Regions from separate parts of the Streptomyces sp. DT190 genome, predicted to be linked through region 1. Evidence: riboswitches for the same ligand, from Rfam matches in the RefSeq annotation. Region 1 holds a riboswitch; each other region holds the start of a gene.
The links. Region 1 has a riboswitch for cyclic di-AMP ahead of ACPXCS_RS09245 (M23 family metallopeptidase). Riboswitches for the same ligand answer to the same signal wherever they lie in the genome.

Region 1 (7,284 bases):
GCCGGGGCGCCCTCCCTGGGCTGGCTGGACGTGAAGACGTCCGGCGACGTGGAGGTGCCGGTCATCGAGGCCGCCATCGACGAGGAGCTCGCCCGGTTCGCCGAGGAGGGCCCCACGGCCGAGGAGATGGAGCGCGCCCAGGCCCAGCTGGAGCGCGAATGGCTGGACCGGCTCGGCACGGTCGCCGGCCGCGCCGACGAACTGTGCCGCTACGCCGTGCTGTTCGGCGACCCGCAGCTGGCGCTCACCGCCGTGCAGCGTGTCCTGGAGGTGACGGCGGAGGAGGTCCAGGAGGTCGCCAAGGCCCGCCTGCGCCCCGACAACCGCGCGGTGCTCGTCTACGAGCCCGTCGCCGACGAGAACGACGAGACCGCTGACGAGACCGACGACGCCGACACCGCCGGGGACACCGCAGCCGCGGCCGGCGACGAGAACGAGGAGGCGGCCAAGTGACCGAGCTCGCCACGATGGACTTCCACCCCCGGCCGCAGGCGGGCGAGGCCCGGCCGTGGGCCTTCCCGGCCCCCGAGCGCGGCACGCTCGGCAACGGCCTGACGGTGCTGCGCTGCCACCGCCCGGGCCAGCAGGTCGTCGCCGTGGAGGTGCTGCTGGACGCGCCCCTGGAGGCCGAGCCGGCCGCCCTGGACGGCGTGGCCACGATCATGGCGCGCGCCTTCTCCGAGGGCACCGACAAGCACTCCGCCGAGGAGTTCGCGGCCGAGCTGGAGCGGGCCGGCGCGACCCTGGACGCGCACGCCGACCACCCCGGTGTCCGGATCAGCCTGGAGGTCCCGGCCTCCCGGCTCGCGAAGGGGCTCGGTCTGGTCGCCGACGCCCTCAGGGCGCCCGCGTTCGCGGACAGCGAGGTCGAGCGGCTGGTCCGCAACCGCCTCGACGAGATCCCGCACGAACTGGCCAACCCCTCCCGCCGCGCCGCCAAGGAGCTCTCCAAGGAGCTGTTCCCGGCCGGTTCGCGCATGTCGCGGCCCCGGCAGGGCACCGAGGAGACGGTCGCCGCGATCGACTCCGCCGCCGTCCGCGCCTTCTACGAGAAGCACGTCCGTCCCGCCACGGCGACCGCCGTGGTCGTCGGCGACCTCACGGGCATCGACCTGGACGCCCTGCTCGCCGACACCCTGGGCTCCTGGACCGGTTCGTCGGCCGAGCCGCGGCCGGTGCCGCCGGTGACCGCCGACGACACCGGCCGGGTCGTCATCGTGGACCGCCCGGGCGCCGTCCAGACGCAGTTGCTGATCGGCCGGATCGGCCCGGACCGGCACGACCGTGTCTGGCCCGCGCAGGTGCTCGGCACGTACTGCCTCGGCGGCACCCTCACCTCCCGCCTGGACCGGGTCCTGCGCGAGGAGAAGGGCTACACCTACGGGGTGCGGTCCTTCGCCCAGGTGCTGCGGTCCGCGCCGGACGGGACCGGTGCCTCGATGCTCGCCATCAGCGGTTCCGTGGACACCCCCAACACCGGCCCCGCCCTGCAGGACCTGTGGACGGTGCTGCGCACCCTCGCCGCCGAGGGGCTGACCGACGCCGAGCGGGACGTGGCCGTGCAGAACCTGGTCGGCGTGGCACCGCTGAAGTACGAGACCGCGGCGGCCGTCGCGAGCACGCTGGCCGACCAGGTCGAGCAGCACCTGCCCGACGACTACCAGGCCACGCTCTACCGCCGGCTCACCGAGACCGGCACGGTGGAGGCCACGGCGGCGGTCGTCAGCGCCTTCCCCGTGGACCGTCTGGTGACCGTCCTCGTGGGCGACGCGGCGCAGATCAAGGCCCCGGTGGAGGCCCTCGGCATCGGCGCCGTCACGGTCGTGGCCGCCGAGTAGCGGCCCGCGCGCAGGGGCCCTGGTTGTCTTCTAAGGCACCAGGGCTCCTTTATGCCCGAATTGGGGCGGGAGTTGCCCGTCTGCCCTGTGGGATGCGCTACAAAAGCCGCGATCCGTTTGGGAATTGAAAGTGGCCCCGCTTAGCGTCGTCCGGGCTGTTCGTCAGGCAGTGCGCCGCACCCGCGGCACCGGACAGTCATCGCCGAGTCCCCGTACGGCGCGAGCCAGGGGAGCCGGGGACCCACGCAGTCCCTGGGGTGAATCGGGCGCCCGCGCGAGTCGCGAGGGGGCCCGTAGGAGACCTTCCTGCTCCGAACCCGTCAGCTAACCCGGTAGGCGAGAGGGAAGGAAAGGACCAGCCACTTCATGGCGTTCACTCGCGCCACCGGCAAGCATCGCCGCCCCAGCAGGATCCAGCGCGGCACGGCCCGCGCGGCGGGCGTCGCGGCTCTCGCCACCACCGGTGTGATCGGCACCGTCGCCGGCCCGGCCTTCGCCGCCAATGAGCCCGCCGTCGAGCAGACCGGCCTCACCCCCGTCATCACCATGGGCGACACGGTGGCCCAGCAGATCGACGCCCAGGCGGTCGCGCAGAAGCAGGCGGCCGAGGAGGCCGCCGCCAAGAAGAAGGCCGAGGAGGCCGCGCGCGAGCGCGCCGCCGAGGTGGCCCGGAAGGCCAAGGAGGCCGCCGAGAAGGCCCGCGAGGCCAAGGAGCGCGCCGCCCGCGAGGCCGAGCGCAAGCGCCTCAACAGCTTCGTGTCCCCGATCCCGGGCTCCTACGTCTCCACCGGCTACAAGGCCGGCGGCGCCGTCTGGTCCTCCGGCAGCCACACCGGCATCGACTTCCACGCCGCCACCGGCACCTCCGTCCACGCGGTCGGCATGGGCACGGTCGTCGAGGCCGGCTGGGGCGGCGCCTACGGCAACCAGGTCGTGATCAAAATGAACGACGGGACGTACACCCAGTACGGCCACCTGTCGTCCGTCGGCGTCTCGGTGGGCCAGCAGGTCACCCCGGGCCAGCAGATCGGCCTGTCCGGCGCGACCGGCAACGTGACCGGCCCGCACCTGCACTTCGAGGCCCGGACCAGCCCCGAGTACGGCTCGGACATCGATCCCCTCGCCTACCTCCGCTCGCACGGCGTGAACCTCTGACGCCACCTCCTGCGCATCCGAAAGGCCCCGGCTCGCCGAGCCGGGGCCTTTCGGCATTCTCCGGACGCCGTGTCCAAAAAATATCCATGGATTCCGGGCTGCCGTCGGAAATTCCGGCTGATTGCAATAGAGTCACGGAACACGCGTCACTCTTCGACGTTTCACGGGGATTAAGCGGAGGTCGGGTCATGCGTATTCCCGCGCACTCGGTGTGCACGGCCATCCGGGACGACATCGTCGCGGGTGTCCACGAGCGCGGCAGCCGGCTCACCGAGGAGCTCCTGGCACGCCGCTACGGCGTCTCGCGCGTCCCCGTCCGGGAGGCCCTGCGCACGCTGGAGGCCGAGGGCTTCGTGGTGACCCGGCGGCACGCGGGCGCGTGCGTGGCCGAGCCCACCGAGCAGGAGGCCGCCGATCTGCTGGAGATGCGCGCGCTGCTGGAGCCGCTCGGCGCGGCCCGTGCCGCCCAGCGCCGCACCGAGGCCCATCTGAAGGTCCTGCGCGGCCTGGTCCGGCTGGGCCAGGAGCGCGCCCGCCGGGGCACCAGCGACGATCTGCGCTCCCTGGGCGGCTGGTTCCACGAGACGCTGGCCCAGGCCTCCGGCAGTCCCGCCCTGATCGCGATGCTCACCCAGCTGCGCCACAAGATCGCCTGGATGTACGCGGTGGAGGCGCCGGCCGATCCGGTGGAGTCCTGGACCGAGCACGGCGCGATCGTGGACGCGGTGGCGCGCGGCGACAGCGAGCGCGCGCGGGCGGTCACGGTGCTGCACGCCGAGCGCGCGAGGTCCGCCCACCGGCTGCGGCCGGGCGCCCCGGGGGACCGCGGCGAGCGTGTGAGGAACTCGCAACATCCCGTAAACACGGCGAGCCTGCGGCATTAACACGGAAGCCGTATACAAAGAGTGGCAGTTTCGCGGGGGATTTATTCTGCTGCCTTTTTCGGGCGGTCCGGTGCGCCGCGTGAATTCGAGGCGCTCCGCTTCCCGGAAATGAGTGAAGCCGCGCCGGCCCGAAAGGCCGGCGCGGCTTCACCCGTGAAAGCCGCTCGAACGACTCAGACGGTCTCGGGCAGCTCCTCCAGGCCCTCGGAAACCAGCTTCGCCAGCCGGTCCAGGGCGGCGTCCGCGCCTTCGGCGTCGGACGCGAGGACGATCTCCTCGCCACCCTGGGCGCCGAGGCCCAGGACGGCGAGCATGGAGGCCGCGTTGACGGGGTTGCCGTCTGCCTTGGCGATCGTCACCGGGACGCCTGCGGCCGTGGCGGCTCGGACGAAGATGGAGGCGGGGCGGGCGTGGAGGCCCTCGGCCCAGCCGACGTTGACGCGGCGCTCAGCCATGTGTTGCTGCCCTTCGCTGTTCAGGGTTGTCTAGACCAGTTTCCCACACGTGAAGCCCGGGGCGGGACCTGTCGTTCCGCCCCGCGGGTGCCGTCGGGTCGCGGCCTCGACCCGACTGACGCCCTCCACAGACTGCCTCGCGCCGTTGTCAGGCGCTAGCCGTACTCTGGGGCCCATGCAGACCTCGCCGGACCGGCACGAGTATCCCGCCCACTGGGAAGCCGACGTGGTGCTGCGCGACGGGGGTACCGCGCGCGTCCGGCCCATCACCGTCGATGACGCCGAGCGTCTGGTCAGCTTCTACGAGCAGGTCTCCGACGAGTCGAAGTACTACCGCTTCTTCGCGCCGTACCCTCGCCTGTCCGCCAAGGATGTCCACCGCTTCACGCACCACGACTTTGTGGACCGGGTGGGACTCGCGGCCACGGTCGGCGGCGAGTTCATCGCCACCGTACGCTACGACCGGATCGGCGCCGACGGAACGCCCGCGTCCGCACCCGCCGACGAGGCCGAGGTCGCCTTCCTCGTGCAGGACGCCCACCAGGGCCGCGGCGTCGCCTCCGCCCTCCTGGAGCACATCGCCGCCGTCGCCCGGGAGCGCGGCATCCGCCGTTTCGCCGCCGAGGTGCTGCCCGCCAACACCAAGATGATCAAGGTGTTCACGGACGCCGGGTACACCCAGAAGCGCAGCTTCGAGGACGGCGTGGTCCGCCTGGAGTTCGACCTGGAGCCCACCGACCGCTCCCTGGCCGTGCAGTACGCGCGCGAACACCGCGCGGAGGCACGGTCCGTGCAGCGGCTGCTCGCCCCCGGCTCGGTCGCCGTCATCGGCGCCGGACGCACCCCGGGCGGGGTGGGCCGCAGCGTCCTCGGCAACATCCGGGACGCCGGCTTCACCGGCCGCCTCCACGCCGTGAACAAGGCCCTCCCCGACGACCAGAAGGAGCTCGACGGGGTGCCGGCCCACCGTTCCGTGCGGGACATCGACGGCCCCGTGGACCTCGCGGTCGTCGCCGTACCCGCCGAGCAGGTCCCCGAGGTCGTCACCGAGTGCGGCGAACACGGCGTGCAGGGACTCGTCGTCGTCTCCGCCGGGTACGCCGAGAGCGGCCCCGAGGGGCGCGACCGCCAGCGGGCCCTCGTGCGCCAGGCGCGCACGTACGGCATGCGCATCATCGGCCCGAACGCCTTCGGCATCATCAACACCTCCCCCCGGGTGCGGCTCAACGCCTCCCTCGCCCCCGAGGTGCCCCGCCCGGGCCGGATCGGCCTGTTCGCCCAGTCCGGCGCCATCGGCGTCGCCCTGCTGTCCCGGCTGCACCGGCGCGGCGGCGGCGTCACGGGCGTGACGGGCGTCTCCACCTTCGTCTCCTCCGGCAACCGCGCGGACGTCTCCGGCAACGACGTCCTGCAGTACTGGTACGAGGACCCCGACACCGACGTCGTCCTCATGTACCTGGAGTCCATCGGCAACCCCCGCAAGTTCACCCGCCTCGCCCGCCGGACCGCCGCCGCGAAGCCGCTGGTCGTGGTCCAGGGCGCCCGGCACGGAGCGGCGCCGCAGGGGCACGCCGTACGGGCGACCCGGCTGCCGCACGCCACGGTCTCGGCCCTGCTGCGGCAGGCCGGCGTGATCCGGGTGGACACCATCACCGAGCTGGTGGACGCGGGCCTGCTCCTCGCCCGTCAGCCCCTGCCCGCCGGCCCCCGGGTGGCGATCCTCGGCAACTCCGAGTCCCTCGGCCTGCTCACGTACGACGCCTGCCTCGCCGAAGGACTGCGGCCGCACCCCCCGCAGGACCTGACCACGGCCGCCTCCGCCGCCGATTTCCACGCGGCCCTCTCACGCGCCCTGGCCGACGACCGGTGCGACGCGGTGGTCGTCACCGCCATCCCGGCGGTGGGGGAGGGCTCGGTCGCGGACGCGGCCCTGGCCCAGGCCCTGCGCTCGGCCGCGGCAGCCGCCCCGGCCAAGCCGGTCCTGGTGGTCCACGTGGAGCTCGGCGGCCTCGCGGAGGCCCTGTCGGCGGCGGCGAGCACGGCGCCCCAGGCGGAGGCGGACAAACCCCCGCTGCCCACCACCTCCGAACCGGCGTCCGCGGGGGCCGCATCTCCGGCGGCCGGGTCCGCCACGGCCGGGACTGCCGCGGCCGGGTCCGCCACCGCCGGACCTCCCGCGGCCGGGTCCGCCACGGCCGGGCCGGCCGCCGCCGGGTCCGCCACCGCCGGGTCTGCCACGGCCGGGTCCGCCACCGCCGGGCCGGCCGCCGCCGAGGCTCCCGAGGACGCCCACCTCATCCCCGCCTACCCCGCCGCCGAACGCGCCGTCCGCGCCCTCGGCCAGGCCGTCCGGTACGCGCTGTGGCGGCGCGACGCCGCCGACCCGGGCAAGGTGCCCGAGTACGACGACATCGACGAGAAGGGCGCCGCCGCCCTGATCGACGGGCTGCTCGCGCGCGGGCAGGGACTCACGCTCGGCACGGACGAGACCTGCGACCTGCTCGGGCACTACGGCATCGACGTCCACCGCGCCCTGCCGGCCCCGACCGCGGACGCCGCGGCGGACGCCGCCCGCGCCCTCGGCTACCCCGTGGCCCTCAAGGCCACCGCCCCGCACCTCAGGCACCGCGCCGACCTGGGCGGCGTCCGCCTCGACCTCGCGCACGAGGAGCAACTGCGCCGCTCGTACGCCGAATTGACCGAGCTGTTCGGCGCGCCGGACGAGCTGCGCCCCGTGGTGCAGCGGATGGCGCCACGCGGCGTGGACGTCGTCGTACGGGCGGTCATCGACCCGGCGGCCGGCGCGGTGCTCTCCTTCGGGCTGGCCGGGGCCGCCTCGCAGCTGCTCGGCGACACGGCGCACCGGCTGATTCCGGTCACCGACCGCGAGGCGGGCTCGCTGGTGCGCTCCATCCGCACGGCACCCCTGCTGTTCGGCTGGCGCGGCTCCGC
Region 2 (7,284 bases), on a different contig from region 1:
ACCGTCACTGGTCTCGATCTTGACGGCGATGCCGACCAGGACCGGCACACCCGCGAGGACGGCCAGCAGCGCGAGCGTGCGCCAGCGCCGGAAGGTGGTGGTGAGTTCGTTGCGCAGCAGCCCGAAGGTCCACAGCGGGCTCACCGGCCGTGCCGTACCGGCGGCTTCAGCCCGCGACATCGAATCCCTCCCCGGTCAGTGCCACGAACGCGTCCTCCAGCGAGGCCCGTTCGACGGTGAAGCCGCGCACCCGCACCCCGGCGGCGACCAGCGCCGCGGTCAGCTCGGCCAGGTCGCGGTCGGGCACGTCGCCGGTCACCCGGTCGCCTGCGACGGTGAGATCGCCGACGCCCTGCTCCTTCAGGACCCGGGCGGCCTCCGCCGGGTCCGGTGTGGTCACCACCAGCAGGCCGCGCGCCCCGGCGGCCAGCTCGGCGACCGGGCCCTGGGTGAGGAGCCGGCCCCGCGCCATCACGGCCGCGTGCGTGCAGACCTGCTCGATCTCGTCGAGGAGGTGGGAGGAGAGGAAGACGGTCGTGCCGTCCGAGGCGAGTTCGCGGATCAGGGTGCGGATCTCGCGCATGCCCTGCGGGTCGAGGCCGTTGGTCGGCTCGTCGAGGACCAGCAGCCGGCGGGGCCGCAGCAGTGCGGCGGCCAGGCCCAGGCGCTGCTTCATGCCGAGCGAGTACGCCTTGGCCTTCTTGCCGGCCGCGGCCGTCAGGCCCACCCGGTCCAGGGCGGCGGCGACCCGGGCCCGCCGGGTGCGCGGATCGGCGGCCGGGTCGGCGCAGTCCTGGCGCAGCAGGTTGTCGCGGCCGGACAGGAAGCCGTAGAGGGCCGGGCCCTCGATGAGGGCGCCGACGTGCGGGAGCACGGCGCGGGTGGCCCCGGGCATGGGCTGCCCGAGGACCCGCGCCGTGCCGGACGTGGGCTCGATGAGGCCCATCAGCATGCGGATGGTGGTGGTCTTGCCGGAGCCGTTGGGACCGAGGAAGCCGAAGACGCTGCCCACCGGGACGGTCAGGTCCAGGGCGTCGACGGCGAGTTGTCCGCCGCGGTAGCGCTTGGTGAGCGCGCGGGTGGCGATGGCCGGTTCCCCGGCCTGTTCGCCCCGCCGCTCCGGCTCCGTGGCGGACGGTTCGCCCATCGGCTTCCTCGTTCTCTCGACGTCCCGCGCCGGTGCGGGGCGGCCGCCCCGTGCGCGCGGGAGACCTACTTCCCGGCGTCGGCCGCCTTCACGAGCGCGTCCTTGGTGACGGCGCCCACGTAGACCTTGCCGTCGTCGGTGACCAGGGCGTTGATCAGTCGGGTCGAGAAGACCGTGCCCGAGCCGAACTTCCCGGTGACCTTGTCGCCGAGCGAGTCGAGGAAGCCGCCGAACTCGCCGCCGGCGTCGCCCGAGGGCACGCCCTCGCCGCCGGTGTCGAAGGTGGCTATGGCGTTCCAGCCCTCGCCGATGGTCTTCATGCCGTCGGGGCCCTCACCGTGGCCCTTTCCGGCCCCGGGAGCGTGCCCGGGCGCCCCGTCCTTGCCGAAGCGCTGCTCCAGGCCCTTGTGGGAACCCTTGCCGAGGTGCTCGCCGGCGTCCTTCTCCTCGGTGACCTTCGCACCCTTCGGCGGGGTGAAGTCGAAGGTCGAGGCGGCCGGCTTGGCGAAGCTGACCTGGGTGAAGCCCACGTCGACGACGGCCGCGCCGCCACTCGCCGGGGTCAGCGTGAACTTCAGCGGCGTGCCCGTCTCCGCGTCCACGGCGACGGTGATCGCGCCGACCGTCGAGCCGGACTGCCTCGGCTTCACGAGCAGCTTGTAGGCGTCCCGGCCTGCGACCTGGGCGGTGCCGTCCACGGTGACGGAGGTCGTGCCGTCGACGGCCTTCAGGGCCTCCTCGGCGAAGCCCTTCGGGGTGGCCGGCGGCTGCTGCTCCTCGCCGTGCTCCGCGCTCTCGGAGGCGGTGCCGTGGTAGACCTCGTTGGACTTGCTGTCGTAGGCCCAGACGTCCTTGCCGTTGTGGACGACGCTGTACTCGGCGGCGTCCTCCAGCAGCGACAGCTTCTGCCGGTCGGGACCGTCGGCGGCGACGCGCAGGGTGTGGGTGCCGGAGGCCAGTTCGGTGAGCTTGGCCGTCGGATCGGCGGAGGAGCCGCCCTCGTCCCGGCCCGCGGCGCCGGACATCAGGCCGGACTCCAGACCGCCGAGGTTCGGCAGGCCCAGGTCGGTGCTGATCTTCACCGTGCCGGAGAGCTGCTCGGTGTCCGACGCGGCGATCTTCTCGATGAGCTGCTGGGCGGTGATCTTCGGAAGGTCGGGGTCACCGGAGTCGGCGAGTGCGGGGACCAGGCCGATCGTCGCGGCCGCCACCCCCACCACCGTGACCGGGACGACGTACCGCGCGGCCTTGCGCCGCCGGGAGTGCTGCTCGTCGACCTCCCCGCCGGTCGTGCTGTCGTCGGATGCGTACGGTGCCATGTGTGCCCTACCTCCGTGGTCGGCGGCGGCTGTCCGTGTCGTCCACGCACTCGTCCCTGAGCCGCCATTCTCACCCGAACTGGTGAGGAGTGGTGTGTTCCGTGGTCTCCATCTGACCAAATCCGCCAGGGAGATACGTCAGACCCCGGACTCAACTCCGCGTACTGCTGGGGTATGACACGGAGGGTCGGCTTCTCCCCCGACCCGTAGGGGTCGGGGGTCGGCGGGCGGTCAGCCGGCCCGGTGCACCACCGCGTCGCACAGTTCCACGAGCGCGGTCTTCGCGGCGCAGTCGCGCAGCGGCGCCAGCGCGGAGCGGGCGTCCTCGGCGTAGCGGACGGTGTCCCGGCGGGCCTGTTCGAGCGCCGGGTGGGCGCGCAGCAGGCGCAGGGCCTCGGCGTGCCGGTCGTCGTCGGTGAGGTCGGAGTCCAGCAGCTCGCACAGGGCGACGTCCTCCGCGAGGCCGAGCCGGGCCGCCCGCTCGCGCAGCCGCAGCACCGGCAGGGTCGGGATGCCCTCGCGCAAATCGGTGCCGGGGGTCTTGCCGGACTCGTGGGAGTCGGAGGCGATGTCCAGCACGTCGTCCGCGAGCTGGAAGGCGACGCCGAGCCGCTCGCCGTACTGGGTCAGCACGTGCACGACCGTCTCGTCGGCGCCCGACATCATCGCGCCGAACCGGCAGGAGACCGCCACCAGCGAGCCGGTCTTGCCGCCCAGCACGTCCAGGTAGTGCTCGACCGGGTCGCGCCCGTCCTGCGGTCCGGCCGTCTCCAGGATCTGCCCGGTCACCAGCCGCTCGAACGCCTCGGCCTGCACCCGCACCGCCTCCGGGCCCAGGTCGGCCAGGATGTGCGAGGCGCGCGCGAAGAGGAAGTCGCCGGTGAGGACCGCGACGGAGTTGCCCCAGCGGGCGTTGGCGCTGTCCACCCCGCGGCGTACGGCGGCCTCGTCCATCACGTCGTCGTGGTACAGCGTGGCGAGGTGGGTCAGCTCCACGACCACGGCCGAGGGCACGATCCCGGGCGCGTGCCGGTCGCCGAACTGGGCGGCGAGCATCACGAGCAGCGGCCGGAACCGCTTGCCGCCGGCCCGCACCAGGTGCTGGGCGGCCTCCGTGATGAAGGGCACCTCACTCTTGGTCGCCTCTAGCAAGCCTTCCTCGACAGCCGCCAGTCCGGCCTGGACATCGGCTTCCAGAGCCTGGTCCCGCACGCTCAGCCCGAACGGCCCGACGTCGGTCACGAGGGGTCTCCTGTCTGCTGGTGTCTGCCGGTGCTTACGCGGATTGTCGATAGGTCGCTGCCATCACTCGAGTCAGCGTATCCGGTCACGTTTCGATCACCGCCAGCGCCCATGGTTACAGGCCGGGCGGTATCCGATCACGACCGCCATGTTTTCGATCAGCTCATAAGAACAGACATGTTCCGACTTTCCGGGAATTCGTGACCTATGCGAGATTTGCGGCATTGATGAAGCAAATTCCCCTTGCGGAACATTGCGCCCCGGCTCGCGATCAGTGAATTGAATCACTTCGGCCCTTCCGCGCCACCAGCGGGGCATCGAGGGGTTCCCCCTTTCCCGGAAAGCGAGTTGAGCCTTGGCAGGCGCAAAGGATCAAGCGCCCCCTCGGCCCCGGACCAAGGTCAACAGGCGCCCGGTGTGACTCCGGTGCTTGTTCCCGGCATGTGCTCTCGCATACGTTCCGGCCCAGTCCGGCGGACGCCGAATCCTGCCACCGCCCGGACTCCCCACACACACCGACTCACTCACGCAGGGCAGGAGCGGGGGACCCAGGTAAGTCGCCGGTCCGTGACAGGGACCGGCTCGGGGTGAAGCCGCGCACGACAGCACCACGCCGTGTGCGGCCGGGCACCTCCCGGCCCGAACCCGACAGCTCACCTCGCAGGCGCCGGAGAGGAACATCGCCATGCCCGGACGAGGTAAGCACCGTCGCCCCAGAAGGAACCCGATCACCCGTGGTGTCGTCGCCGCCGGCACCGGCGGAGCGGCACTGACCCTCCCGCTCCTCGGCGCCACGCACGCCACCGCCGCCGAACCCCAGAGCGCGCCCGCCGCGCAGAGCGTGCCGCAGGCGGTCAAGCCCGCCGGGTCGCTCACGTACACCGTGGCCAAGGGCGACTCGCTCTACCGCATCGCGGAGAAGTACGACGTCTCCGGCGGCTGGAAGCAGCTGTACAAGGCCAACCGCGCAGCCGTCGGCGACGACCCGAAGCTGATCCGCCCGGGTCTGAAGCTGAAGGTCGCCACGGCCGAGGCCGCCACGGAGAAGGCGACCCCGTCGTCCGCCCCGGCCAAGCCGGCCGGCGGCGTCACGCAGGCCACCCCGGCCGCCGCGCAGACCTACGCGAACAACCTCGACGGATGGATCCGCGAGGCGCTGGACATCATGGCCCAGAAGGGCATCCCGGGCTCGTACGACGGGATCTACCGCAACATCATGCGGGAGTCGTCCGGCAACCCGCAGGCGATCAACAACTGGGACTCGAACGCCGCCAAGGGCACCCCGTCCAAGGGCCTGCTCCAGGTCATCGACCCGACCTTCGCCGCCTACCACGTGCCCGGCACCCCCTACGACCCGTACGACCCGGTCGCCAACATCACGGCGGCCTGCAACTACGCGGCCGACCGCTACGGCTCGATCGACAACGTCAACGGCCCGTACTGAGCACTCCCGCCCAGCAGTCGCTCGAGGACGACGGCGATGCCGTCGTCCTCGTTCGACAGCGTGATCTCGTCGGCGACGGCCTTGAGTTCGGGATGGCCGTTGGCCATCGCCACGCCGTGCGCCGCCCAGTCGAACATCGGGATGTCGTTGGGCATGTCACCGAAGGCGATGGTGTCGGCCGGCCGCAGCCCCAGGTGCTCGGCGGCCAGCGCCAGGCCCGTCGCCTTGGTGACCCCGCACGGCTGGAGCTCCACCGTGCCGGGCCCCGACATCGTCACCGTCGCCAGTGACCCGACCACCGAACGGGCCGTCGCCGCCAGCTCGTCGTCCGACAGGTAGGGGTGGCGCAGCAGCACCTTGCTGATCGGCTCGCCCCACAGCTCGTCGCGCCGGTCGACCCGCACCGCGGGCAGCGTCGGATGCGGCATGAGGTAGCCGGGCTCGATGAGCGTGAGCCCGTCGACCCCGTCCTGGTCGACCGCCGCGTACACCTGCCCCACCTCGGCCTCGATCTTGCCCAGGGCGGTCTCGGCCAGTTCCCGGTCCAGCGTGATGGACCACAGCAGCCGGTCCGCGCCGGCGTCGTACACCTGCGCGCCCTGCCCGCACACCGCGAGCCCCGTGCAGCGCAGGTCGTCCAGGAGCGGCCGCACTCTCGGCGCCGGGCGGCCCGTCACCACGAGGTGCTGGGCACCGGCGTCCGCCACCCGCGTGAGTACGGCGAGGGACCGGTCGGACAAGGTGTCGTCGCCGCGCAGCAGCGTCCCGTCCAGGTCGGTGGCGATGAGTGAATATGCGAGGGGTGCGGCCATGATCAGAGAATACGGACAACGCGCCCGTTCGTTTCATCACACGGCTCACACCGATTGCCCGGTTGGGGGCCTCTGCACCGGTTGGCAACAACATGGTCCGCTACCTACCCGAGGGGCCGCATCGAGCGGTACCTTCCAAGTGTCCAGGGGGGACTTGATCGGGGGGTCAGGTTGAGCAGTGGGCGCATTCGCGTGGCCGGGGCCGGGGAACTCGGCGAAAAGGACAAGGAGCGCTGGCGTGCGCTGCGCGCCGCCTCGGAGTCTCCGCGCAACCCCTTCATGGAGCCGGAGTTCACCGAGGCCGTCGGTCTGGTGAGGCCGCAGGCCCGGGTCGCGGTGGTCCACGAGGGCCCGGAGCCGGCCGGCTTCCTGCCCTTCGAGCGCGGCCTGTTGGGGCAGGGCCGGGCCATCGGGCTCGGGGTCTCGGACGCACAGGGCGCGATCCTGCGCCCGGGTCTGGACCTGGAGGCGGACCGGCTGCTGCGGGCCTGCTCCCTGTCGTCCTTCGCCTTCGACAACCTGGAGGCCGAGCAGCGGCTGTTCGTCCCGTACGCGGCGGAGGAGCACGCCACCTACGTCGTCGACGTGGAGAAGGGCTACGAGACCTACGAGTCGGTGCTGCGCGCCCAGTCGCCCAAGTTCCTGAAGACCACGCTGGCCAAGGAGCGCAGGCTGGGCCGGCAGGTCGGCGAGGTGCGGTTCGTGTTCGACGAGCGCGACCCGGCCGCGCTGCGCACGCTCATGGACTGGAAGTCGGCGCAGTACCGCAGGACCGGCCGCCGGGACCGGTTCGCGCAGGAGTGGATCACCCGGCTCGTCGGGCACCTGGCCCGCACCCGGGCGCCGGAGTGCAGCGGCACGCTGTCCGTGCTGTACGCGGGCGGGCGGCCCGTCGCCGCGCACTTCGGGCTGCGCTCGGCATCGGTGCTGGCCTGCTGGTTCCCGGCCTACGAGCCGGAGTTCGCGAAGTACTCGCCGGGGCTGGTGCTGCACCTGCGCATGGCGGCGGCGGCGGCCGCCGAGGGCATCGGCACGCTCGACCTGGGGCGGGGCGCGGCCGCGTACAAGGACGCGCTGAGGACGGGCGAACTGCCCGTGTACGAGGGCGCGGTGACGCGGCCGGGGGCGGGCGCGGCGCTGCACTGGCTGAGCCGCGAGCCGGCGCGCCGCGCGCACCGCTTCGTGCGCGGCCGGCCGCGGCTCGCGGCGCTGGCCGCGCGGACGCTGAAGGGCGCGGCCCGGCTGCGCCGTACCTGACGACGAGGGGGGAGGGCGCATGGCCCGTTCGGCGCGTGCGCAGGAGGAGATACGGCGGTTCCT
Region 3 (7,284 bases), on a different contig from region 1:
CCGCGTGAGCTGCCTCTCTGGCTCGAACGGACCTCTGTGAGGCACTCCCGGAGGCCCGATTCGGGGGGCTTTCCGAGGGCCTCCATACCATGCTTCTGAACATGTTCAAAGGGCCGTTCGGCCCCCGGACGGGTCAACAGGGGCCTTCCGATCGCCCGCAGGGGCCGAATTCCTTGTGAAGAACTTCACGAACTTTCCCGGCGGACCGTCCCCGGGGGGTTCCCAGGAGCCCCCCGGAGACGCTCATCCGTGATCCATGCCTGCTCAGAAGCGGGCTAGGCCACCGACCACGCGATGCCGTCGAGGATGTCGTGCTCGCTGACGACGACCTCCTCCGCGCCGATCCGCTCCATGATCGACAGCAGCACCAGGGCCCCCGCCCCGATCACGTCGACCCGCCCCGGGTGCATGGAGGGCACGGCCGCGCGCTCGGCGTGGGTGGAGCGCAGCAGCCACTCGGTGATCTCGCGGACCTGCTCGCGGGAGACGCGCGAGTGGTGGATGGCCCGCGAGTCGTACGCGGGCAGCTCCTGGGCGATCGCCGACACGGTCGTCACCGAACCGGCCAGGCCGACCAGCGTCCGCGCCTCGCGCAGCGGCACCGTCTCCTCGGCCAGGTCGAGAGCCGCCTCGATGTCCGCCCGCATCGCGGCGACCTGCTCCTTCGACGGCGGGTCGCCGACCGCCCCGTCCCGGACCAGGTGGCGCTCGGTCATGCGCACACAGCCGACGTCCACCGAGCGGGCCGCCCGGACCCGGTCGTCACCGACGACGAACTCGGTCGAGCCGCCGCCGATGTCCACGACCAGGTAGGGCCTGGGCAGGTGGTCGCTGCCGGTCAGCTCCTTGGTGGCGCCGGTGAAGGAGAACTCGGCCTCCTGGTCGCCGGTGATCACCTCGGGCTCGACGCCCAGGATGTCCAGCACGCCGCGCACGAACTCGTCGCGGTTCTCGGCGTCGCGTGAGGCGGAGGTGGCGACGAACCGCAGCCGCTCCGCCCCGTGCTCCTTGATGACCGCGGCGTACTCGCGGCACGCCGCGAAGGTCCGCTGGAGCGCCTCGGGGGCGAGCCGGCCGGTGCGGTCGACGCCCTGCCCGAGCCGGACGATCGTCATCCGGCGGTCCAGGTCGGTCAGCTCGCCGGTGGCCGGGTCGGCGTCGGCGACCAGGAGCCGGATGGAGTTGGTACCGCAGTCCACGGCGGCGACACGGGTCACTGGGCGGCCTCCTCGGCACTCGTCACACAGGCGCCCTTGCGCCACCACTCCGGCAGCATCGCCAGCGCCTCGTCGCCCAGCGGGTTCACACCCGGGCCCGCGGCCAGCGAGTGCGCCACCAGGACGTGCAGGCACTTCACGCGGTCCGGCATGCCGCCCGCGCTCGGGAAGTTCTTCAGCTCCTCGATCTCGTCACGGCGCCGGACGTAGTCCTCGTGCGCCGCCCGGTAGGCCGCCGCCAGTTCCGGGTCCGAGGCCAGCCGCTCGGTCATCTCCTTCATGACGCCGTTCGCCTCCAGCGTGCCGATCGCCGAGTTCGCCTTCGGGCACGTCAGGTAGTACAGCGTGGGGAACGGCGTGCCGTCCGGCAGCCGCGGGGCCGTCTCGACGACGTCGGGCTGTCCGCAGGGGCAGCGGTGCGCGATGGCCCGCAGGCCGCGCGGGGGCCGACCGAGCTGCTGCTTGAAGGCCTCGACGTCCGCGTCGGTGGGCTCGGTGCGCGGGGTGGTCGGCGGGGGCGTTTCCATGACTGTCTTCAGGCTGTCTTTCTGTGGATTCGGGTCACTGGGGAACGGGCTCGGGTCACCGGTCGGAGGCGTCGGCCTTGTCGACCCCGTCCCAGACGTTCGCGTACCAGGGGCGGTCGGCCGCCCCGAGGTCGGTGCGCGACGTCCTCGCCGCGCGCGGGTCGATCACGATGAAGCCCGTCTCCCCCGGCATGACGTAGTGCAACCGCTGCCGGATCTGCTGTTCGGCGTAGGCGTCGTCCTGCCACCGCGCCTTGAGGTCGCGCAGCCGTTCGACCCGCTCGCGGGCCTGCTGCTGCTCGCGCCGCAGGTCGTCGATCTCGGCACGCTGGGAGACGTACTGCCGCATCGGGTAGGCCAGGGCCACGATGAGCGAGCACATCACCAGGGCGAGCAGCGCGGCCCGGCCGGTCAGCCGGGAGCGGCGGGCCTGCCGCTTGGTCTGGGAGCGGTAGACCCGGGCCGCGGTCTGCTCACCGAGCAGCCGGATCCTGGTCGCGGTGGAGAACCGGTCCCGGTCCTTCACGGCCATGTCAGTCCGCCTCCCGCTGCACCGTCCTACGCGCGTACGTCCCCGGACACGGTACGGGACCGGGTACGGGGACGTACGTACGACGCTGCCTCTTGGGGGCCTTTCGGCGATCAGCCCTTGAAGCGCGGGAACGCGCTGCGGCCGGCGTACACCGCCGCGTCGTCGAGGATCTCCTCGATGCGCAGCAGCTGGTTGTACTTGGCGACGCGCTCGGAGCGGGCCGGGGCGCCGGTCTTGATCTGGCCGCAGTTGGTGGCGACGGCCAGGTCGGCGATGGTGACGTCCTCGGTCTCGCCGGAGCGGTGGGACATCATGCACTTGAAGCCGTTGCGCTGGGCCAGCTCGACGGCGTCCAGCGTCTCGGTCAGCGAGCCGATCTGGTTGACCTTCACCAGCAGCGCGTTGGCCGCGCCCTCCTCGATACCGCGGGCGAGGCGCTCGGGGTTGGTGACGAACAGGTCGTCGCCGACGAGCTGGACCTTGTCACCGAGCTTGTCGGTGATGGTCTTCCAGCCCTCCCAGTCGTCCTCGAACAGCGGGTCCTCGATGGAGACGAGCGGGTACGCGTCGACGAGCTCCGCGTAGTACTCGGTCATCTCGGCCGCCGAGCGCTCCTTGCCCTCGAAGGTGTAGACGCCGTCCTTGTAGAACTCGGAGGCGGCGACGTCGAGCGCCAGGGCGATCTGCTCGCCGGGGGTGTAGCCGGCTTCCTTGACGGCCTCGAGGATGAGGTCGAGGGCCTCGCGGTTGGAGCCGAGGTTCGGGGCGAAGCCGCCCTCGTCGCCGAGGCCGGTGGCCAGGCCCTTGCTCTTCAGGACCTTCTTCAGCGTGTGGTAGACCTCGGCGCCCCAGCGCAGGGCCTCGGAGAAGGACTCCGCGCCGATCGGGGCGATCATGAACTCCTGGATGTCCACGTTGGAGTCGGCGTGCGAGCCGCCGTTCAGGATGTTCATCATCGGCACCGGCAGCAGGTGCGCGTTGGGGCCGCCCAGGTAGCGGAACAGCGGCAGGTCGCTGGCCTCGGAGGCGGCGTGCGCGACGGCGAGCGAGACGCCGAGGATGGCGTTGGCGCCGAGCGAGCCCTTGTTGTCGGTGGCGTCCAGGTCGAACATCGCCTGGTCGATCAGACGCTGCTCGGTGGCGTCGTAGCCGACCAGCTCCGGGCCGATCTGCTCGATGACCGCGAGGACGGCCTTCTCCACACCCTTGCCGAGGTAGCGGTTCGAGTCGCCGTCGCGGAGCTCGATGGCCTCGAAGGCGCCCGTGGAGGCGCCGGACGGGACGGCGGCACGACCGGTGCTGCCGTCGTCGAGGCCGACCTCGACCTCGACCGTGGGGTTGCCTCGGGAGTCCAGGATTTCCCGGGCTACGACGACGTCGATGGACGGCACGAGCATCTCCTTCTTGATGTGACGCGGGTACGCGGGTCGCGTGGACCCGGCGAGGTGCGGGCCGGTGGCTCGCGACATGAGCCTAACCGGCTCCGGGCGATCGGCCACCGGGTCGCCCACCCCATGGACAGAACCGAGAGTAAATTGTTTCCGAACGGAACAAAGCCGGTTCCCGAAAATGCCCCGCCCCGGTGCGTACGGGGGACGACGCACCGGGGCGGGGAGCCCGTGGGGACGGGGACGGGCCGCTGCCTACTTCAGGTGCAGCTGCTGGCCCGGGTAGATGAGGTTGGCGTCCTCGACGATGTCCTTGTTCAGCTCGAAGAGCTTCGCCCAGCCGCCCTTGACCTTCTCCTCGGCCGCGATCGAGCTCAGGGTGTCGCCCTTGACGACCTTGTACTCGCCGTCGCCCTTCTTGACCTTCTTGCCGGTCGGGGTGGTGACGGTCTTCTTGGCGGCCGGGCGCTCCTCGGAGCGGGAGGCCGGCTGCTGGGTCTCGCGGGTCTCGGTGCTCTGCTGGCTCTGGCTCTGGCTCTGCGAGGAGCTGCCGGAGTCGGTGGAGCCGCCGCCGGTGTAGCCGGCGCTCGACAGGCCCTTGCCGCAGACCGGCCAGGCACCCTTGCCCTGGCCCGCGAGCACCTTCTCGGCGATCTCGATCTGCTGGGCCTTGGTGGCCTGGTCGGCGGTGGAGGCGTACTGGGTGCCGCCGTAGCCGGCCCAGGTGGAGGCGGAGAACTGCAGACCGCCGTAGTAACCGTTGCCGGTGTTGATGGACCAGTTGCCGCCGGACTCGCACTGGGCGACGGCGTCCCACTCGGAGGCGGTGGCGGCGGAGGCGTTGCCGGCCGCCATCAGCGGGGCGGCGACGGCGGCACCGGTGACACCGGCGATGGCGATGGCGCGAGCGGTCTTGGACGGACGGCGGTGCGTGCCCTTGCCGGAAAACAGCATGGAGAGATCCCCTCACCGACGCCTGCGAGGTGAGCTGTCGGGTTCGGGCCGGTTGAGTTGCCCGGCCACGCCCCTCACGGGACGCGGCTTCACCCCAAGCCCTTCCGGCACAACCGGCCGGTCGGGCACCTACCTTGGGTCCCCCGCTCCTGCCTACGGCGCTTGACGCGACGACTGTTCCCGTGCGGCCGCTGGCAGGATTCGGCGTTGCGGCAGCCGGGGCTCGCGATGACGAGCGGTCACGACCGTAGGCAGGTGATCCGCCGAAATTCAAAGACGATCAGGGCTTCTGAGATCTATCTCTCACCGCACCCATACGGGACATTCAGCACGAAACGTGACGTGAACTCACCCGGATTCGCGGTGACTTCGGCCGTCGTTTCCGCACTGCCCGAACCACTACCTCTCGTCCGCTTCCACCCTGGTCGTAAGCGTCTGACCGGGGCGGATGAGGTTCGGGTCGGCGCCGACGGCGTCCTTGTTCCCGGCGTAGAGCGCGTGCCATCCGCCGCTGAGGTCAAGGGAGTCGGCGATGGACCAGAGGCTGTCTCCGGTGCGGACGGTGTAGGAGCCGTCCGTGACGTCGCGGGCGGCGTCGTCGCCGCGCGAGGCGTGACGCCCCGCGGACTCGTCCGTACGGCCGTCCACGGGCTCGGAGTTCTCCTCGGCGCTGGGGCCGCGGTGGCGTCCGGAGCCGGTGTCGGTCAGGGCCGGAGCACCCTCGTCCTGCGGGGAGTTGCCGGACTCCTCCCCCTCGGTGGCGGCCTCGGACGAACCGTCGGACTCCCGGCCCTCCCCCTGCGCGGCGGAAGCGGAATCAGACGACTTGTCGGACTTGGCGGATTCCTCCTCCGGCGTCGACAGCGTGTCGGGCGAGGCCGACGCGGACGGCGAGGACGAAGAGGAAGGCGAAGAGGACGCCCCGGAAGAATCGGACTGTTCCGACGACTCCGACGACTCGGAGGAGTCGAGCAGCCCGGGCGAATCGGTCGGTGCGGACTCACCGGTCGAGCCGGACGCGTCGGCGTCCTTGCCCTGCTGGAGCCCGGAGAGCAGTCCGCAGGTACGCCATGCGCCGACCCCCTGGTCGGCGAGGATTCTCTCGGCCACGGTTATCTGCTGTGAGCGGCTGGCGAGATCGGCGCTCGCGGCGTATTCGAGACCGCCGTGGTTCTCCCAGTCCTCCTGGGACAGCGCGAGGCCGCCGTAGTAGCCGTTGCCGCTGTTCTGGCTCCAGGCGCCGCCCGTCTCGCAGTCCGCGACCCGGTCCCAGGTCGAGCCGTCGGCCGCGCTGGCACCGGAGGCCCCGAGGAGCGGGATCGCGATGGCGGAGCCGGTCACTCCGGCCGCTACGAGGAGTGCCGGAGCCTGGCGGGGGCGACGGTGCCGACCGTTCCCGGAGAGCATGCGGAAACCTTTCGCAAGACAGCAAGGACCAGCGCGGCGCAGGGGTTCCCCGGCCGCGTTGATGGGTGAACGTATCGGCAGACGATCACTTGTCACAAGTTCATGCCGCGCAGATCACGTGAAGATCACAAAGCTGAGGGTGTGTCACCTTGCGGCCGGGGTGAACTCCACCGGCAGCGTGCGCAGCCCGCGCATGATGAGTCCGCCGCGCCACCGCAGCTCGGCCGGGTCCGCCGCGAGGCGGAGGTCCGGCAGGCGGGTCAGGAGGGTGGCGAGGGCGGTCTGGCCCTCCAGGCGGGCGAGCGGGGCGCCCAGGCAGTAGTGGATGCCGTGGCCGTACCCGAGGTGCTGGTTGTCGCGGCGGGACAGGTCCAGCACGTCCGGGTCGGCGAACCGCTCCGGGTCCCGGTCCGCTGCGGCCAGGACGACCAGGACGGGATCACCCGCGTCGATGTGCTGCCCGCCGAGGGTGAGCGGCTGCGTGGCGAACCGCCAGGTGGCGAGCTCGACGGGGCCGTCGTAGCGCAGGAGTTCCTCGACGCCGGTCTCCAGGAGCCCGCTCTCCCCGGCGGCGAGGGAGGCCTGGAGGCGGGCGCGCTGCTCGGGGTGGGTGAGCAGGGCGTAGGTGCCGTTGCCGATGAGGTTCACCGTCGTCTCGAAACCGGCGAACAGCAGGATGAACGCCATGGCCGCCGCTTCGTTCTCGGTGAGGTGCTCGCCGTGGTCGGAGGCGCGGATGAGGCCGGAGATGAGGTCCTCGCCCGGTCCGGGTTCGGCGGGGAGCGCCTCCCGCTTGCGGTGGATGAGGTCGGCGAGGTAGCCGCGCATCTTCTTCACGGAGCGCGCCACCCCGCCCCGCGGCCCGCCCTGGTGACGGATCATCATGCCGGCCCAGTCCCGGAAGTCGTCCTGGTCCTCGCGGGGGACGCCGAGCAGGTCGCAGATGGCGTAGATGGGCAGCGGGAAGGCGAACTCGTGGATGAGGTCGGCGCTCCCCTTCTCCACGAAGGCGTCGATGAGGTGGTCGGTGAGTTCCTGCACCCGCGGCGCGAACTCGGCGACCCGGCGGGGCGTGAACGCCTTGGAGACGAGCCTGCGCAGCCGGGTGTGGTCCGGCGGGTCGATGTTGAGCAGGTGCGTCATCAGCTCGGCCTTGCGCTCCCCGGGGATCCCGGTCTTGCCCTTGGCGTGCGCGGGTTCGTCGTGGTGCGCCGGGTTCTTGGAGAGCCGGCTGTCGGCGAGGGTCTGCTTGGCGTCGG
Region 4 (7,284 bases), on a different contig from region 1:
AGGCGAGGAGCTGCCGCAGATCGCGGAGCCGCAGAAGGTCCCTCCGCAGGACGCGCGCGAGCTGACGGGACAGTTCCTCGACCGCCTGGCGGTGCTGGAGGAAGGCACTCCCGAATACCAGTACGCGCGCAACACGCTCATCGAGATGAACATGTCGCTGGTGCGCTTCGCGGCCCGCCGGTTCCGCTCCGGCGGCCAGTCGATGGAGGACGTCGTCCAGGTCGGCGTGATCGGCCTGATCAAGGCCATCGACCGGTTCGAGGTCTCCCGCGAGGTGCAGTTCACCAGTTTCGCGGTGCCTTACATCGTCGGTGAGATCAAGCGTTTCTTCCGGGACACCTCCTGGGCGGTGCACGTGCCGCGCCGGCTGCAGGAGGCCCGTACGGAGCTGGCCAAGGCCACCGAGGAGCTGGCGTCCCGGCTGGGCCGCGCGCCCCGGGTCGCGGAGCTGGCGGCGCTGATGAACCTGTCCGAGGAGGAGGTCGTCGAGGCGCAGATCGCCGCCAACGGCTACCTGTCCTCCTCGCTCGACGCCACGATCACCGGTGACGCGGAGGAGAGCGACACCAAGCTCTCGGAGTTCATCGGCGGGGAGGACCCGGCGCTGGAACTGGTCGAGGACTTCCACGCCCTGGCCCCGCTGGTCGCCGAACTCGACGAGCGCCAGCGCCTGATCCTGCACCTGCGCTTCGTGGAGGAGCTCACGCAGGCGGAGATCGGCGCCCGGCTCGGCATCTCGCAGATGCACGTCTCCCGGCTGCTCTCCCGCACGGTGGCCCGCCTGCGGTCGGGGATGCTGGCGACCGGCTGAGGCCCATGGGTGAGAGGTGAGCGCGGGACGTGCCGGGGCCGGGCACGTCCCGCGCTCATCGTCGCCCCCGCGGCCCCTCCGTCCCGTCCACGCGGGGGACCGCGGTCCGCCGGGCGGCCAGGAACCCCCGCAGCCCGCGGCTGAGCGCGGCCCGTTCCGCCGGTGCCATCGCCTCCAGTGCCGCGGTGAGGGCCTGGGCGCGGCGCACCGCCACATCGCTCAGGATGCGCTGGCCGTGGGCGGTGAGCCGGAGTTGCACCTCGCGGCGGGTGCCGGGGTGCGGGGCGCGTTCCAGCAGGCCGGCGGCCGCCAGGCGGTCGCAGAGGCGGCTGGCCGTGGGCAGTCCGATGTCCAGCCGGTCGGCCAGGGACGTCAGGTTCAGGCCGGGCGCCGCCTGCAGGGTGCGCAGCGCGCGCAGCTGATGGGGGGACAGTCGCAGCGAGGCCTCCTGGGCGGCGACCGCCCACAGGGCCGTCAGGCTCTCCACGGCATCGGCGATCTGTGCCGCGACGGCTTCCGGGCCATCGCTCCGTCCCCTTGCCCGGTGGTCTCCGGGGCCGTCGAGATCGGTCACGAAACGGTCACTTTCCATAAGCTCCGGGTACTGCGGAGGTCGCCCTCATTCAAAGGCTGTACCCGTAGAGCCGAGTGGCAAGCAGTCCCGTTCGGCGCCGGATCGGACCCGGGTGGCTCAGCCGGCGCTCAGCTCCGTCAGCGCCGCGAGCGGCAGCGTGTGCTGCGTCTGCAGGACCTTGGCGCGCAGATAGCGGACGTTGTGCGCGGTGGTGAAGACGCCGGTCGGTATCCGGTCGCGGACGCCGACGCCCAGGGCGCGCAACTGGGCGGCCTTGTCGGGGTTGTTGGAGAGCAGGTCCAGCTCGCCGACGCCGAGGGCCCGCAGCATCTGCGCCGCGGCCGTGTAGTCGCGGGCGTCCTCGGGCAGTCCCAGCGCCGCGTTCGCCTCGTAGGTGTCCAGGCCCTGGTCCTGCAGGGCGTACGCGTCCAGCTTGTTGTAGAGGCCGATGCCCCGGCCCTCCTGGCGGAGGTAGAGGAGCACGCCGCCGCGCTCGGCGATGCGCTCGACGGCCTCGCGCAGTTGCGGGCCGCAGTCGCAGCGGGCCGAGCCGAACACGTCCCCGGTCAGGCACTCCGAGTGCAGTCGCACCAGCGGGACCGGGCCGGGCTCGCCCAGGACGACGGCCACGTGCTCCCGGCCGTCGGCCAGGCCGTGGAAGGTGACGAGCTCGGCGTCGGCCTCGTAGCCGTCGTGGAAGCGCAGCGGGACCCGGACGCGGGAGCGCGGGGTGGCGAGGACGCTGGGGGTGTCGGGCACGCGGGGCCTCCGGGTTCCGTTCCTGTTCGGCTGCACAGCCGTCTGCCGGGTTGCTTCAGATTTGAAGCAGACCCACGACCGGAACCCTACGCTTGCTTTAAAGTTGAAGCAATAAGGGGTGCCCCGGTGTGGCGTGCGTCACGAACAGGCGCCCGAGGACCGTCGTCGCCACGGCACCTCGTCCGCGTCCGGCCGTCCCCCGTCCTCCTGCAACCCGTGTGCGATCGCCGCGGAGATCTCCTCCAGCTGGCCGACCTGCTCCGGGCTGAGCCGGTCGAACAGGAAGCTCCGCACGGTCGCGACGTGGCCCGGCGCCGCCCGCTCCAGTACGGCGAACCCCTCGTCGGTCAGCGCCGCGACGCTGCCCCGCCGGTCGTCCGCGCACGCCTCGCGCCGCACCATGCCGTCCTTCTCCAGCCGGGTCACGGCGTACGTCAGCCGGCTGCGCGTGATCTTCAGCCGCTCGGCGAGATCCGTCATGCGCAGCCGCCGTTCCGGAGTCTCCGACAGGACCGACAGGATGGAGTAGTAAAGGTGGGGCATGCCGGCGTCCTGCTGGAGCTGCCGGTCGATCGCGTCCTCCAGGAGCAGCGAAGCGGCGATGTAGGCGCGCCAGGCGCGCTGCTCCTCGGGGGTGAGCCAGCGGGTCGTCATGCCGCCAGTGTAAGTTTGTTTCAAACTTGAACCAAGTCTTGTCCCGTCCGCCGTCCCGACCAGCCGCGGAGCGCCGATGTCCCACCCGTACGTCCTGCTGTCCGCCGCCGTCTCCCTCGACGGCTACCTGGACGACACCGGTCCCGAACGCCTGCTGCTGTCCAGCCCGGCCGACTTCGACCGGGTCGACGAGGTACGCGCCGCCGCCGACGCGATCCTGGTCGGTGCCGGGACGATCCGCGCCGACAACCCGCGGCTGCTGGTGAACTCGCCCGGGCGCCGCGCCGCTCGGGTGGCCGCCGGCCGGCCCGAGTACCCGCTCAAGGTCACCGTCAGCGGCTCCGGCGAGCTCGACCCGGACGCCCGCTTCTGGCACACCGGCGGCGAGAAGGTCCTGTACACGACCGACCGCGGCGCCGAACGGGCCCGGGCCCTCGGCATCGCCGCCGACGTCGTCCCGCTCGGCCCGGATCTCGACTGGCGCCGGCTCCTCACCCACCTGCACGACGTCCGGGGCGTGGGCCGGCTCATGGTCGAGGGCGGCGGCCTGATCCACACCCAGCTGCTCACCCAGGGCCTCGCCGACGAACTGCAGTTGGTCCTCGCCCCGCTCTTCGTGGGCGACCCGCAGGCCCCCCGCCTCTTCGGGCCGGGCGGCTACCAGGGCGGCCGGCTCCGGCTGCTCCAGACGCGGCGGATCGAGGACGTCGTCCTCATGCGCTACGCGCCCACCGCCCCGGGCACCGGCGGTCTGCCCGTCGCCGCCGACCACCACTGGCTGGCCCTGGCGTGCGAACTGGCGGAGCGCTGCCCGCCCTCGGACACGGCGTTCAGCGTGGGCGCGGTGGTGGTCGCCGCCGACGGTACGGAACTCGCCCGCGGCCACTCCCGCGAGGGCGGCGACCCGGTCGTGCACGCCGAGGAGGCGGCCCTGGCCAAGACCGACCCGGCCGACCCGAGGCTGGCCGGCGCGACGGTGTACTCCAGCCTGGAGCCCTGTGCCCGCCGGGCCTCCCGGCCCGCGCCCTGCGCCCGGCTGATCCTCGACGCGGGCGTGCGCCGGGTGGTCACCGCCTGGCGCGAGCCGGACACCTTCGTGGCGGCGGCCGACGGCAGCGGTGTCCTGACCGCCGCCGGAGCGCAGGTCGTGGTCCTGCCGGAGCACGCCGAGCGGGCCCAGGCGCCCAACCGCCACCTGCTGTCCTGAGCACCCGGGGACGGGTGTGGCACGAGCTGTCCTGCGCATGGCGTACACTGGAGTCACAACGACGCGGGGTGGAGCAGCTCGGTAGCTCGCTGGGCTCATAACCCAGAGGTCGCAGGTTCAAATCCTGTCCCCGCTACTGAAGGCCGAGGGCCGGAATCCGAAAGGGTTCCGGCCCTCGGCGTGTTCGGCCCTCGCCGTCACCGGCACACCGGTCCTCACACAGGGTGATCGAATCCTCCCTCTGTGCATAACAACTGACACACCGTCAGAACTGTTGTGGCGCCTGGGGGGCAGTCAACTCGCCCGATTTAAGCCAGTCATGGCAGGTAAGTCCACGTGAAAAACGTTAATGATCAAGCGGAACCGCTGGAATACGCACCGCGCCTCCATTAACGTTCGATAACGCAGCGCGGTCGTCCCAGCCGTCACAGAAGGCGGCTCCGTGCGCACGCGCCGAATCCCGAAAGGGAACCGGGGAACCACCACTTGGGGTGAATCGAGCGGATGCCGCCGTGGAAGCACGGCCGGTATACGCGCGTAGGAGACCTTCCTGCTCCGAACCCGTCAGCTAACCCGGTAGGCGAGAAGGAAGGAAAGGAGTACGCCCACGTGGCGTCCAACCGGCCTGCCCCCGCGGCCCCGTTCGCGACGGAACAGCGCGACACCGAAGTCTTCGGCTACGGCGGTCAGCGCACCGACGAGGGCCCGTTCCAGGAGTGGAACCCCACCGCGGAGTCCATCCGTCCCGTCCGTGGCCGGCATCGCGTCACCAAGCAGCGCGGCGGAGGGCTCGCCCGCAGCTCCACCGTCCTGGGCGTCGGCGTCATAGCCGCCGTCGGCGCCGGCGGCATGGCCAGCGCCCAGACCGGCAAGCCGCCGGTGTCGATCTCCGTGCCGGACCTTCCCTCGGTGGGTTCCCTCATCTCGGACGACGACACCCCCGAAGGCTCCGCCACTCCGCTCAGCGACCTCACCACGGCCGCGGCGGACACCGACCAGAGCGGCTCCGGCGCCGGTGAGGCCCTGCGCGCCCGGATCATGGCCCAGGTCGAGCACCAGCAGGAGCAGATCGAGACCAAGGCCGCCGAGGAGGCCGCCGCCGCCGCGGAGAAGGCCGCGGCCGAGGCCGCCGCCAAGGCGGAGAAGGAAGCCAAGGCCAAGGCCGCCGAGGCCAAGCGCAAGGCGGAGGAAGAGGCCCGCAAGAAGGCCGAGGCCGAGCGGCTCGCCGCCCTCGCCAAGCAGTACACGCTGCCGACCTCCTCGTACACCATCACCTCCAGCTTCGGCCAGGCCGGCGCCTACTGGTCCTCCGGCTACCACACCGGACTGGACTTCGCCGCCCCCACGGGCACGCCGATCAAGGCGGTCCACAGCGGCACCATCACCGAGGCGGGCTGGAACGGCTCGTACGGCTACAAGACCGTCCTCACCCTCGATGACGGCACGGAGATCTGGTACGCGCACCAGTCGTCCATCGGCGTCAGCGTCGGCCAGAAGGTCAGCACGGGTGACGTCATCGGGCGCGTCGGCGCCACCGGCAACGTGACCGGGGCGCATCTGCACCTGGAGGTCCACTCCGGCGGTTCCAGCAGCGGCATCGACCCGATGGCCTGGCTGCGGGACAAGGGCCTCAACCCGTAAGCGCCGAGCACCTCGAGAAGCACCGGCAGCCCTGACGACGCCCCCCCGGCGTCAGGGCTGCCGGTCTTTCCTTTCGGGCTTTGGGCTGTGGGCTGTGGGGTTGCGGGCTGCGGGGGTGGGGGCGGGTTCTGAGGGCCGGAGCCCGGTCTGGGGTCAGGACCTGTAGGGGTTGTATGCCGGGTGCGCGGTGGGGCGGGGGGCGTAGCCGGTGGGGTGGCCGTGGGCGGGTGTGTGGCCGTAGGTGTGGCCGTATGGGTGGCCTTGGCCGTACGTCCCGGGCATCGGCCACGACGGGGGCGTCACCGGTGTCGGAGGGGCCGTGATCCGGGCCGCGTGGTCCAGGGCCGGGCGGGCCGCTTCCCGGCGGCGCCACAGTTCGGCGAGCAGTTCCATCTCCCGTACGGCGAAGTCGGATCCCGCCCGGCCGCGGCGGGCCCGGTGCCGCAGGAACGCCAGGGACGTCGCGTACGCCTCGTACCGCGCCACCTCCCGGGCCGCCGCCTTCCCCGCGTGCCGGCGTGCGTACTGGCGGGCGATCCGGCGTGCCCGCATCGAGCCCAGCGCGTACGGCTCGGTCGGGGCCAGCCAGCCGGCGACCGCGTAGGCGGGCAGCTCCGCGCGCACGGTCCGCAGCTCACGCTGCCGCGTCCAGATCACCAGCCAGGTCAGCAGCGCGAAGATCGGCACCATGAAGGCCGCGTACACGGCGAAGAACCCGTACTCCCCGAACGCCGACGAGCCGTTCCACATCGCGTGCATCCCCATCGCCAGCAGCAGCCCGGCGAGCGGGAAGGCGACGCGGCGCAGGTGCTGGCGGTCCGCGGAGAGCGCCGCGACGCCGAAGCCGATGCCGGTCAGGACGGTGAACAGCGGGTGCGCGAACGGCGACATGATGATGCGGACGAAGAAGGTCGCCGCCGTGACGGAGGCGATGCCGCTGCCGCCGGTGAGCTGGTCGGTGCCGAAGGCGGTGCCCAGGTAGAGGATGTTCTCCGTGAACGCGAAGCCGGTCGCGGTGACACCGGCTATGACCACGCCGTCGACGATGCCGGTGAAGTCGCGGCGGCGGAAGAGGAAGACCAGGAGCACGGCCGCCGCCTTGGCCGACTCCTCGACCACCGGCGCTATCACCGTCGCGCCGAGGGTGTCCGCGCTGGACGGGTCCGCGGTCGCGGTCGCTATCCATCTCGTGGCGAAGCTGTTGGCGACGATCGCTATGAGCGCCGCCGCGCAGGCGCCCCAGGCGAAGGAGAACACCAGGTTGCGCCAGGGGCCCGGTTCGACGCGGTCCAGCCAGCGGAACGAGGCGATGAGCAGGGGCACGGGCAGGAGGGCCAGGCCGAGCCCGACCAGGAAGCCGTCGGTGCCGGTCTCCTCGCGGACCAGGGCGAGGATGACCAGGCCGGATATCGCGAGAAGGGTGGTCGGCGCGCCGTAGCGCACCCAGGGGCGCTGCCACCAGTGGGCGTGCCGCAGCGGGTCGGCGGCCGGAGTGCCGTCGGTGGGGGCGCTGGGGTACGACGGGTGTGGGGGGCAGGTGGCCACGGCATTGACCCTAACGACGGAGGGGCGCTGTCCGCAGGCGCGAGGAGGTGCCAGGGGCGGTGCGGTGCGGTCAGACGCCGGCGGGGGGTTGGT

Region 2: another riboswitch for cyclic di-AMP. It lies ahead of ACPXCS_RS26570 (transglycosylase SLT domain-containing protein); the one in region 1 lies ahead of ACPXCS_RS09245 (M23 family metallopeptidase).
Region 3: another riboswitch for cyclic di-AMP. It lies ahead of ACPXCS_RS14195 (transglycosylase family protein); the one in region 1 lies ahead of ACPXCS_RS09245 (M23 family metallopeptidase).
Region 4: another riboswitch for cyclic di-AMP. It lies ahead of ACPXCS_RS03375 (M23 family metallopeptidase); the one in region 1 lies ahead of ACPXCS_RS09245 (M23 family metallopeptidase).

The regions. Positions count from the first base shown of each region.
Region 1 covers NZ_JBNCNM010000003.1:536,699-543,982, reverse strand. Annotated here, with positions in the region: gene ACPXCS_RS09255 (M16 family metallopeptidase) at 1-453, shown strand, start outside; gene ACPXCS_RS09250 (M16 family metallopeptidase) at 450-1,838, shown strand; cyclic di-AMP (ydaO/yuaA leader) riboswitch at 2,029-2,192, shown strand; gene ACPXCS_RS09245 (M23 family metallopeptidase) at 2,205-2,993, shown strand; gene ACPXCS_RS09240 (GntR family transcriptional regulator) at 3,182-3,877, shown strand; gene ACPXCS_RS09235 (HPr family phosphocarrier protein) at 4,051-4,332, opposite strand; gene ACPXCS_RS09230 (GNAT family N-acetyltransferase) at 4,508-7,284, shown strand, end outside.
Region 2 covers NZ_JBNCNM010000017.1:12,307-19,590, forward strand. Annotated here, with positions in the region: gene ACPXCS_RS26550 (ABC transporter permease) at 1-180, opposite strand, end outside; gene ACPXCS_RS26555 (ATP-binding cassette domain-containing protein) at 167-1,147, opposite strand; gene ACPXCS_RS26560 (LolA family protein) at 1,213-2,466, opposite strand; gene ACPXCS_RS26565 (polyprenyl synthetase family protein) at 2,698-3,708, opposite strand; cyclic di-AMP (ydaO/yuaA leader) riboswitch at 4,212-4,390, shown strand; gene ACPXCS_RS26570 (transglycosylase SLT domain-containing protein) at 4,394-5,152, shown strand; gene ACPXCS_RS26575 (HAD family hydrolase) at 5,116-5,964, opposite strand; gene ACPXCS_RS26580 (GNAT family N-acetyltransferase) at 6,136-7,221, shown strand; gene ACPXCS_RS26585 (glycosyltransferase) at 7,241-7,284, shown strand, end outside.
Region 3 covers NZ_JBNCNM010000006.1:252,775-260,058, reverse strand. Annotated here, with positions in the region: gene ACPXCS_RS14215 (exopolyphosphatase) at 276-1,217, opposite strand; gene ACPXCS_RS14210 (DUF501 domain-containing protein) at 1,214-1,744, opposite strand; gene ACPXCS_RS14205 (FtsB family cell division protein) at 1,800-2,276, opposite strand; gene eno (phosphopyruvate hydratase) at 2,387-3,667, opposite strand; gene ACPXCS_RS14195 (transglycosylase family protein) at 3,920-4,618, opposite strand; cyclic di-AMP (ydaO/yuaA leader) riboswitch at 4,623-4,789, opposite strand; gene ACPXCS_RS14190 (transglycosylase family protein) at 5,018-6,025, opposite strand; gene ACPXCS_RS14185 (cytochrome P450 family protein) at 6,170-7,284, opposite strand, start outside.
Region 4 covers NZ_JBNCNM010000002.1:1,111-8,394, reverse strand. Annotated here, with positions in the region: gene ACPXCS_RS03405 (RNA polymerase sigma factor SigF) at 1-811, shown strand, start outside; gene ACPXCS_RS03400 (MarR family winged helix-turn-helix transcriptional regulator) at 867-1,385, opposite strand; gene ACPXCS_RS03395 (GTP cyclohydrolase II) at 1,503-2,144, opposite strand; gene ACPXCS_RS03390 (MarR family winged helix-turn-helix transcriptional regulator) at 2,283-2,798, opposite strand; gene ACPXCS_RS03385 (dihydrofolate reductase family protein) at 2,875-4,005, shown strand; tRNA gene ACPXCS_RS03380 (tRNA-Met) at 4,068-4,141, shown strand; cyclic di-AMP (ydaO/yuaA leader) riboswitch at 4,447-4,603, shown strand; gene ACPXCS_RS03375 (M23 family metallopeptidase) at 4,615-5,646, shown strand; gene ACPXCS_RS03370 (PrsW family intramembrane metalloprotease) at 5,800-7,191, opposite strand; gene trmB (tRNA (guanosine(46)-N7)-methyltransferase TrmB) at 7,262-7,284, opposite strand, start outside.